DNA from 2 places in the Ruegeria sp. AN11 genome. Region 1 is predicted to be linked to the other one. Evidence: riboswitches for the same ligand, from Rfam matches in the RefSeq annotation. Region 1 holds a riboswitch; the other holds the start of a gene.

Region 1 (3,618 bases):
TTACCGCCACCGATGTTCCGCGTGACCCGGGCCCTGCCACTGTTTCCACCGGCCATGGCATCAATATCTACCATCTCGAAGATGACGGAACATGGCGCGTGGCGCGGGATATCTGGTCCAACGCGAATACCTTCAGCGCCGGCAGATCAATCGCGCCCGCGTGTTCGGGGCGTGCCGAACCTTGCTGATCAAAAGCTTTGATTGGTTGGCACGCCGCCCAGATGGCCTGGACACATACTGGATCGGCCGCTTTTAACCGGGTTCCGTCCACGGCCAACTACATTGGCCTCAGGACGGAACCAGGCAAGTACTTTTCTCGGCAACCGAAAGGCCCAACCCGCAGACCGGGCATTAGCGAATTACTGGGCCACAACTTCCTTGCAGCTGCCTTTGCCCCATCCGGATTTGCTGCCCGAAGCCGAATAGTCAAACGTGCCAGTCTTGAGATTCACGTTGTAATTCAGGGTAAAGCCGTCACCGATATACAGGTAAGTCAGGGTGTCGAGGCCGGGATACACCTCAGCCTTATTGTCGATATCACCAATGGTAATATGCCCTTTGTTCTGGCCCTCGTATTTGACCAGCGTGGCCGCCATTTCCGGATATTTTGCATCCGCCGCTTCACACTCGAACACCCGGTCTTCCGCAACTGCAACGACGGGTAAGTACACAAGAAAAGCTGCTAACTTTTTCATTTTTTGTTTCCTGGCATATTCTGTTCGCCGACGCCCGCTAAGGGCAGTTTGAGGCATAATTTTGCAAAAAATCTGGCTACTCTGTGCACGGCAAGACGGCCATCAGATTTGATCTCGAAGCGGTCGTTTTTGCCGGGTCTTGCGCGAATACTAAAATGGAGTACCCCGAGCCGGTCGGAACGGCGGTTACTTAATCAACGAAACCCCAATCCCTCAGTTTAGCGATGCCCGAAATGACAGGCGGTTGGTCGCCGCAACGTCCACACGCGGCCTGCCCCAGTGGTTCTGAAGCCGAATCCGCCCCGCCCGTCCGGTTCCCGCCGACCCCTTCCAAAATCAGCGAACATCACACGGAACACCTCAATCACGCAGGTTTTCGGGCGCCGTGAACGCCCGGCGATGCCGCTGAGTGACCACCTCAGGTCGCTTTTTCCTTCCGGCGGCGAAACCGCGCATCCTGAAGCTTGACAAGTCCCCCGCCTGTGCCGCATGTCCGACCCGTTGGTGTCCATCCCTGGATGGATGAAAAGGGAATGCGTCAGCGGTTTTTCCGTCAAACGCAGCCGCCCCCGCGACCGTGACCGGAGAGGGTGCCCATAGCCACTGGCCGAAAGGCCGGGAAGGCGGGACATCTGCCAGAGCAAGTCTCTGACATCCGCAAGCCGGGAGACCTGCCAGCACCCGAAGAAGAAACCGGGCGGGGTGTTCCGGTGTCGGGTCCATGTGCAGACGCGTGGCCCGCATGAAACCCCGTCCCCCGCGAAGAGGATTTGGGGGGATGAGAGACATGACCGAGACCGCACCAGTCGAGTTGCTGGTCTGTACCACGTGCCGCCGTGGACTGCCCGTCGAGGATGATGAAAAACGCCCCGGCACATTGCTGCACAAAGCGCTGCAACAGGCCGACCTGCCCGAAGGCATCACGCTGAAACCCGTCGAATGCCTGTCGAACTGCGATCAGGGCTGCTCGATCGTGCTGCGCGGTGGACCGGGTCGCTGGACCTTTGTCTATGAGAACCTGAACGAAGCCGAACACGTTGACGCCATTGTCGACGGTGCGACCAAATATCTGGCGACCGAGGACGGCTTGGTCAAATGGCGTGAGCGCCCCGAACATTTCCGCAAAAACTGCGCCTCCCGCATTCCCCCGATTGGAGCCCTGAAATGAGCACTCTTGAGAAATTACCCGTCACTGTGATCACCGGCTTTCTGGGCTCGGGGAAGACAACGCTGGTCAAGCACCTGATGCAGAACCCGCAGGGCAAACGTCTGGCGGTCGTGGTCAATGAATTCGGCGACGTGGGCGTCGATGGCGATATTCTGAAATCCTGCGCCATTCCCGATTGTCCGGCAGAGAACATCATGGAACTGGCAAACGGCTGCATCTGCTGCACCGTGGCCGATGATTTCATTCCGACCATCGAAGCGCTGATGGCGCTGGACCCGCGCCCCGATCACATTCTGATCGAAACCTCCGGCCTCGCCCTGCCCAAGCCGCTGCTGAAAGCCTTTGACTGGCCCGATATCCGCTCGAAAATCACTGTGGATGGCGTGATCGCTCTGGCCGATGCCGAGGCGGTCGCGGCAGGTCGCTTCGCTCCGAATGTCGAGGCGGTGGATGCCCAGCGCCTGGCCGATGACTCGATCGACCACGAAACGCCTCTTTCCGAGGTGTTCGAGGATCAGATATCCTGCGCCGATATCATCCTGCTGACCAAGCCCGATCTGGCCGGGCCAGAGGGTGTTGCCAAAGCCAAAGAGATCATCGCAGCCGAGGCCCCGCGCCCGCTGCCCGTCGTAGAGGTTGCCGAAGGCGTCGTAGACGTCCGCGTCGTGCTCGGTCTGGAAGCCGCAGCCGAGGATGACATGGACGCGCGTCCGTCGCATCACGACGGTCACCACGACCACGAACATGACGATTTCGAAAGCATCATCGTCGAACTGCCGGAGCAAAGTGACCCACTCGATCTGGTTGCCAAGATCGAACGTCTGGCCAGGGAACTGAACATCCTGCGCGTCAAGGGGTATGCGGCAGTTGCCGGCAAACCGATGCGTCTGCTGGTTCAGGCTGTCGGTGCCCGGGTGCGTCATCAGTACGACCGCCCCTGGGAACCCGGCGAGGAGCGCCGCTCGCGTCTTGTGGTCATTGCCGAGCACGACGACATCAAAGAGGCCGAAATCCGGGATATCCTCGTGGGTGTGACCGAGGCCGCCGAGTAAGCCATGCACGTCGTCTTCCGCGAAAGCCACGGGCTTGAAGAAACCGAGCCCCCGACCGATCTGGGCCAGAGCCCGGCGGATCTGGTGATGTTGTCCTTTTCGGACAGCGATCTCGGTGCTTTCGCGGCAGGCTGGCATCGCGGCGGTGGGCCGGAAGGGCGAATGCCGACGATGCGGTTGGCCAATCTGACGGCGCTGAAACACCCTCTGTCCGTTGACACATATGTGGAACAAACGCTTGACGGCGCAAAAGGTATCCTGATCCGCCTGATTGGTGGGGTACCTTACTGGTCATACGGGCTGCAGCAGGTTCTTGCTCTGGCGCAGGCCAAAGGCATCGCGCTGGCGGTTCTGCCCGCCGACGGGCGTGAGGATACCCGGCTGGACGACTATTCCACCCTGCCCGTCTCGACCCTGCGGCGGCTGGCGCATCTCTGCGACACCGGCGGCGAGGTCGCGGCGCAGGCCGCTTTGGCGCAGATGGCATTGGCGGCAGGTCTTTATGCCGGACCGGTGTTGGGGGCCAAAACCCTTCCGGAATGCGGTGTATGGTGCCCTGACCGCGGCGTAACCCCGGTCGAAGCCGCATTTACGAACGATGCGAAACGCATCATTGTCACTTTCTATCGCGCCTACCTGACCTCCGCCGACACCGCCCCGGTCGCCGCGCTGATCCACAGCCTGCGTACGCGAGGGTTCGAGG
Region 2 (3,618 bases), 1.2 Mb from region 1:
TAGACGATGACTTCCTGGTCTGCGGCCATATCGCCATTGGAAAACCCCAGCTCGCCTTCGATTGCGTCGCCTGCCGGAAATACGCCTGCAATAACCTTGTGCGCAAGAGCCGGGAGCGGGGCGAGAGCAAGCGTACAAACAAGGATCAACTGTTTCATGTGGACGCAACCTTTACAAAAAGTTCCGGTTTGACCTTGCGGGCCAGAAGAACGGCAAAACCTGTCAGCACGGCCTCGATAGCCATGACGGGAATGTGGGCGAAAAAGACAAGCTTGGCAGCGGGCAGGAACTCATCGCCGGACAGCGCCAGCGAGACCGCGACAAAAGCCGTCGTGGCCGCGATCGAAAACGCGCCGCCGATGCCGCCCCAGATCGCCCCATGAACAGGTGAGCCACGTGCGATCAGGCGACCAAAGATCATCCAGGTCAACACCGCCGGAAGAGCGATATTCACCGTGTTGATCCCCAGCACGGTCAATCCGCCGAAACCAAAGAACACGGCCTGCAGCAGCAAGCCGACAAAAAGGGCCGGAAAGGCGGCCCAGCCGAGCAGAAGCCCGGCCAGACCGTTCAGAATCAAATGCACAGACGACGGGCCAATCGGCACATGGATCAGCGAGGCGACAAAAAAGCTGGCCGACAACACGCCCGCCGTGGGAATGCGATCCAGATCCAGCGATTTCAGGCCCAATGCGATCCCGCCAGCCGCGGCGACCGCACCGCCGATCACGACAGGGTTGGAAAGGGCTCCGTCGACGATGTGCATTCAGGCTTACTCCAGATCCCAGGCGCGGATCCAGATGACCGCATCCTGGCTCAGCTCTTTGCCTTCATGCTCGGTTTCCGGACCCACGCCCAAAGCGGCGAAGCCCCAGTACCCGGCTTTTGGCACACCAAAAGTGAAATATCCGTTGTCATCCGAAATCGCGACCAACGCGCCGCCCGGCAATGGGGACACGGTGGCGCCCTTCGCGCCGGTGCCGGTCATGTCCGGTGCTGCGGCGATGTACTCGATTTCGATTTCTGCGCCGGCGACGGGCTGTCCCTCGCTCAAAACGCGACCGGTAAAGGTTGACCCGGCGATGATGTTGTAAGGCTTGTTCAGCGGCAGAATCTCGGTGGCCAGCCCCTGCGGCTGATCCCAGTCGGTCGGCAGTTCGTTTCGGTTGAGGTAAGCCTTGGTGATCTGCTGGATATAGATATCCTCGGATTCTTCGTAGTAAGGCGCAGGAACTGTAACCACCACATAGTCACCCGAGCGTTTCACCGGCACTGAACCCAGGAACGCTTTGGCAATGTTGTCCGGTCCTTCAAAAGTGGTTTCTTCCAGCGTATCCATCAGATCGGTTTTTTCACCGTTGTGGATTACAAAGAATTCTTCCGGTTTTTCCAGGGTCATCACGTGACCGGCTTCAAACGGGTGCCAGAAAACCAGTTTGACCGGAACGTCACCGGGGCGTTCGATCATCGTGTCGTCGGTATATTCCAGCAGGAAATGGGCCTGCGCCAATGCAGGCATCGCCAAAGCAGCCGTGGCAGCCACCAGCAGTTTTTTCACAAATCGAGTCCTTCTCACGTCGCGCCATCCCCGGCGCAAATTTACTTTGACGATGGGGAACGCGAAGCCATCTGCCTTGTCGGGCAAACAGATCCGGCGCACACCCCGTCGCCGATGATGAACGCCCCTTCCAAGGGCGCATGTTCGGCAGGTCTCCTGACTTGCGGGTCAAAGCGCTAAACTAACCTTCCCGGGATACCCCAGTGGCATTATCAGCCGCGCTCGCCGCCTACAGTTGCGGGGGCAGTTGCAGAGTTGGCGAAATGTGCCGCACTGCATTCCCTATTGCTTCCGAGGATGTCCCCGGAACCGAACATGGCGCGTTCATGCCAGAATATGTAAGACACGGTCAACAATTGATTGCGGCGTTGCATGCGCCATTTGCGAAATCAGGAATTGCATGTTCGCGCTTGCTACGCGGTTTGGTATGCGCCACCGCGAGTGTGTGTATTTTCCTAGATCTCTTTCCGCGTTCAATAGTCGTCGGTTCAGTTCGCGGACTTGAGATTTTTAGGCCTGAAACTGCGGGCGTTGACTCGCGTGTAAAATTGAACTCGCCGCAAATATGTAGGGTCGCTCCGATGCACAAAAGGTCCGACCGGCCCAGCGTTCGACGCCGAAGCAGAGTTGTTGTATTTGTCGCCGTGTTCACGCTACCATCGGGCAAAACAACAGTGCAGGTGCCTCGTGACCACAGAAACAAAACGCCCGCTTACCCTTCGCGATGTCTCGGAAGCGTCGGGGGTATCCGAAATGACGGTCAGCAGGGTCCTGCGCAATCGGGGTGATGTTTCGGATGCGACCCGAACACGGGTTCTGGCCGCCGCGAAAGAGCTGGGATACGTGCCCAACAAGATTGCGGGCGCGCTAGCATCCAGCCGGGTCAATCTGGTCGCGGTCATCATCCCCTCACTGTCCAACATGGTCTTCCCCGAGGTCCTGACCGGCATCAATCAGGTTCTGGAAGACACCGAATTGCAGCCAGTGGTCGGCGTAACCGATTATTTGCCGGAAAAAGAGGAAAAGGTCCTTTACGAGATGCTCTCGTGGCGGCCTTCGGGCGTGATCATCGCAGGGCTGGAACACACGGAAGCGGCCCGGGCAATGCTGGATTCCGCGGGCATTCCGGTGGTCGAAATCATGGACACCGACGGCAAACCCGTGGATGCGATGGTCGGCATTTCGCACCGCCGTGCCGGTCGCGAAATGGCGCAGGCCATTCTGAAGGCCGGATACCAGCATATCGGTTTCATGGGGACCAAGATGCCTTTGGACCACCGCGCGCGCAAACGTTTCGAAGGCTTTACCGAAGTTCTGGGCAAACACGGGATCGAGATCGAGGATCGCGAGTTCTACTCGGGCGGGTCGGCACTGGCCAAGGGGCGCGAGATGACGCAGGCGATGCTGGAACGGTCGCCGGAACTGGATTTTCTGTATTATTCCAATGATATGATCGGCGCTGGCGGACTGTTGTACCTGCTGGATCAGGGGATAGACATCCCTGGTCAAATCGGGCTGGCGGGGTTCAACAATGTCGAACTGCTGCAAGGTCTGCCCCGCAAACTGGCAACCATGGATGCCTGCCGGCTGGAAATTGGCCGTCAGGCCGCAGGGATCATCGCCGCACAGCTAGCCGACCCGGAAGCCGAGATTGAAACCCGCGTAACCCTGACGCCAAAGATCAGCTACGGCGACACACTGAAGCGGCGTTAGAGTCTTGGCATTGCCGAAACTGGACAACCGGACAGCCCGTGCGGTGTTCATGGATCGTCACTTGTTGTCCGAAACCCCGTCGGGCAGCGCAAAGGGCGCGGATCTTCTGGACCTGATCCGACGGCTTGGTTTTGTTCAGCTGGACAGTATCAACACCGTGGCCCGCGCCCATGACATGATCCTGTTTTCGCGCAGGTCCACCTATCGCAGCACACATCTGAAGCGCCTGTATGAACGGGACAGGGCGCTGTTCGAGCATTGGACACATGACGCCGCCGTCATTCCGATGGAGTTCTACCGGCATTGGCACCTGCGCTTTCAGCGCGACGCCGATTTGTTGAAAGCCC

Evidence for each region. Region 1 has a riboswitch for cobalamin ahead of ACR3EQ_RS08315 (DUF1636 domain-containing protein). Riboswitches for the same ligand answer to the same signal wherever they lie in the genome.
Region 2: another riboswitch for cobalamin. It lies ahead of ACR3EQ_RS13950 (DUF4198 domain-containing protein); the one in region 1 lies ahead of ACR3EQ_RS08315 (DUF1636 domain-containing protein).

Annotation. Positions count from the first base shown of each region.
Region 1 is NZ_JBQFJD010000001.1:1,668,183-1,671,800, forward strand. It holds gene ACR3EQ_RS08305 (YybH family protein) at 1-188, shown strand, start outside; gene ACR3EQ_RS08310 (hypothetical protein) at 360-695, opposite strand; cobalamin riboswitch at 1,181-1,388, shown strand; gene ACR3EQ_RS08315 (DUF1636 domain-containing protein) at 1,483-1,863, shown strand; gene cobW (cobalamin biosynthesis protein CobW) at 1,860-2,915, shown strand; gene cobN (cobaltochelatase subunit CobN) at 2,919-3,618, shown strand, end outside.
Region 2 is NZ_JBQFJD010000001.1:2,827,788-2,831,405, forward strand. It holds gene ACR3EQ_RS13940 (cobalt ABC transporter permease) at 1-158, opposite strand, end outside; gene cbiM (cobalt transporter CbiM) at 155-766, opposite strand; gene ACR3EQ_RS13950 (DUF4198 domain-containing protein) at 773-1,558, opposite strand; cobalamin riboswitch at 1,688-1,887, opposite strand; gene ACR3EQ_RS13955 (LacI family DNA-binding transcriptional regulator) at 2,246-3,271, shown strand; gene ACR3EQ_RS13960 (DNA glycosylase AlkZ-like family protein) at 3,276-3,618, shown strand, end outside.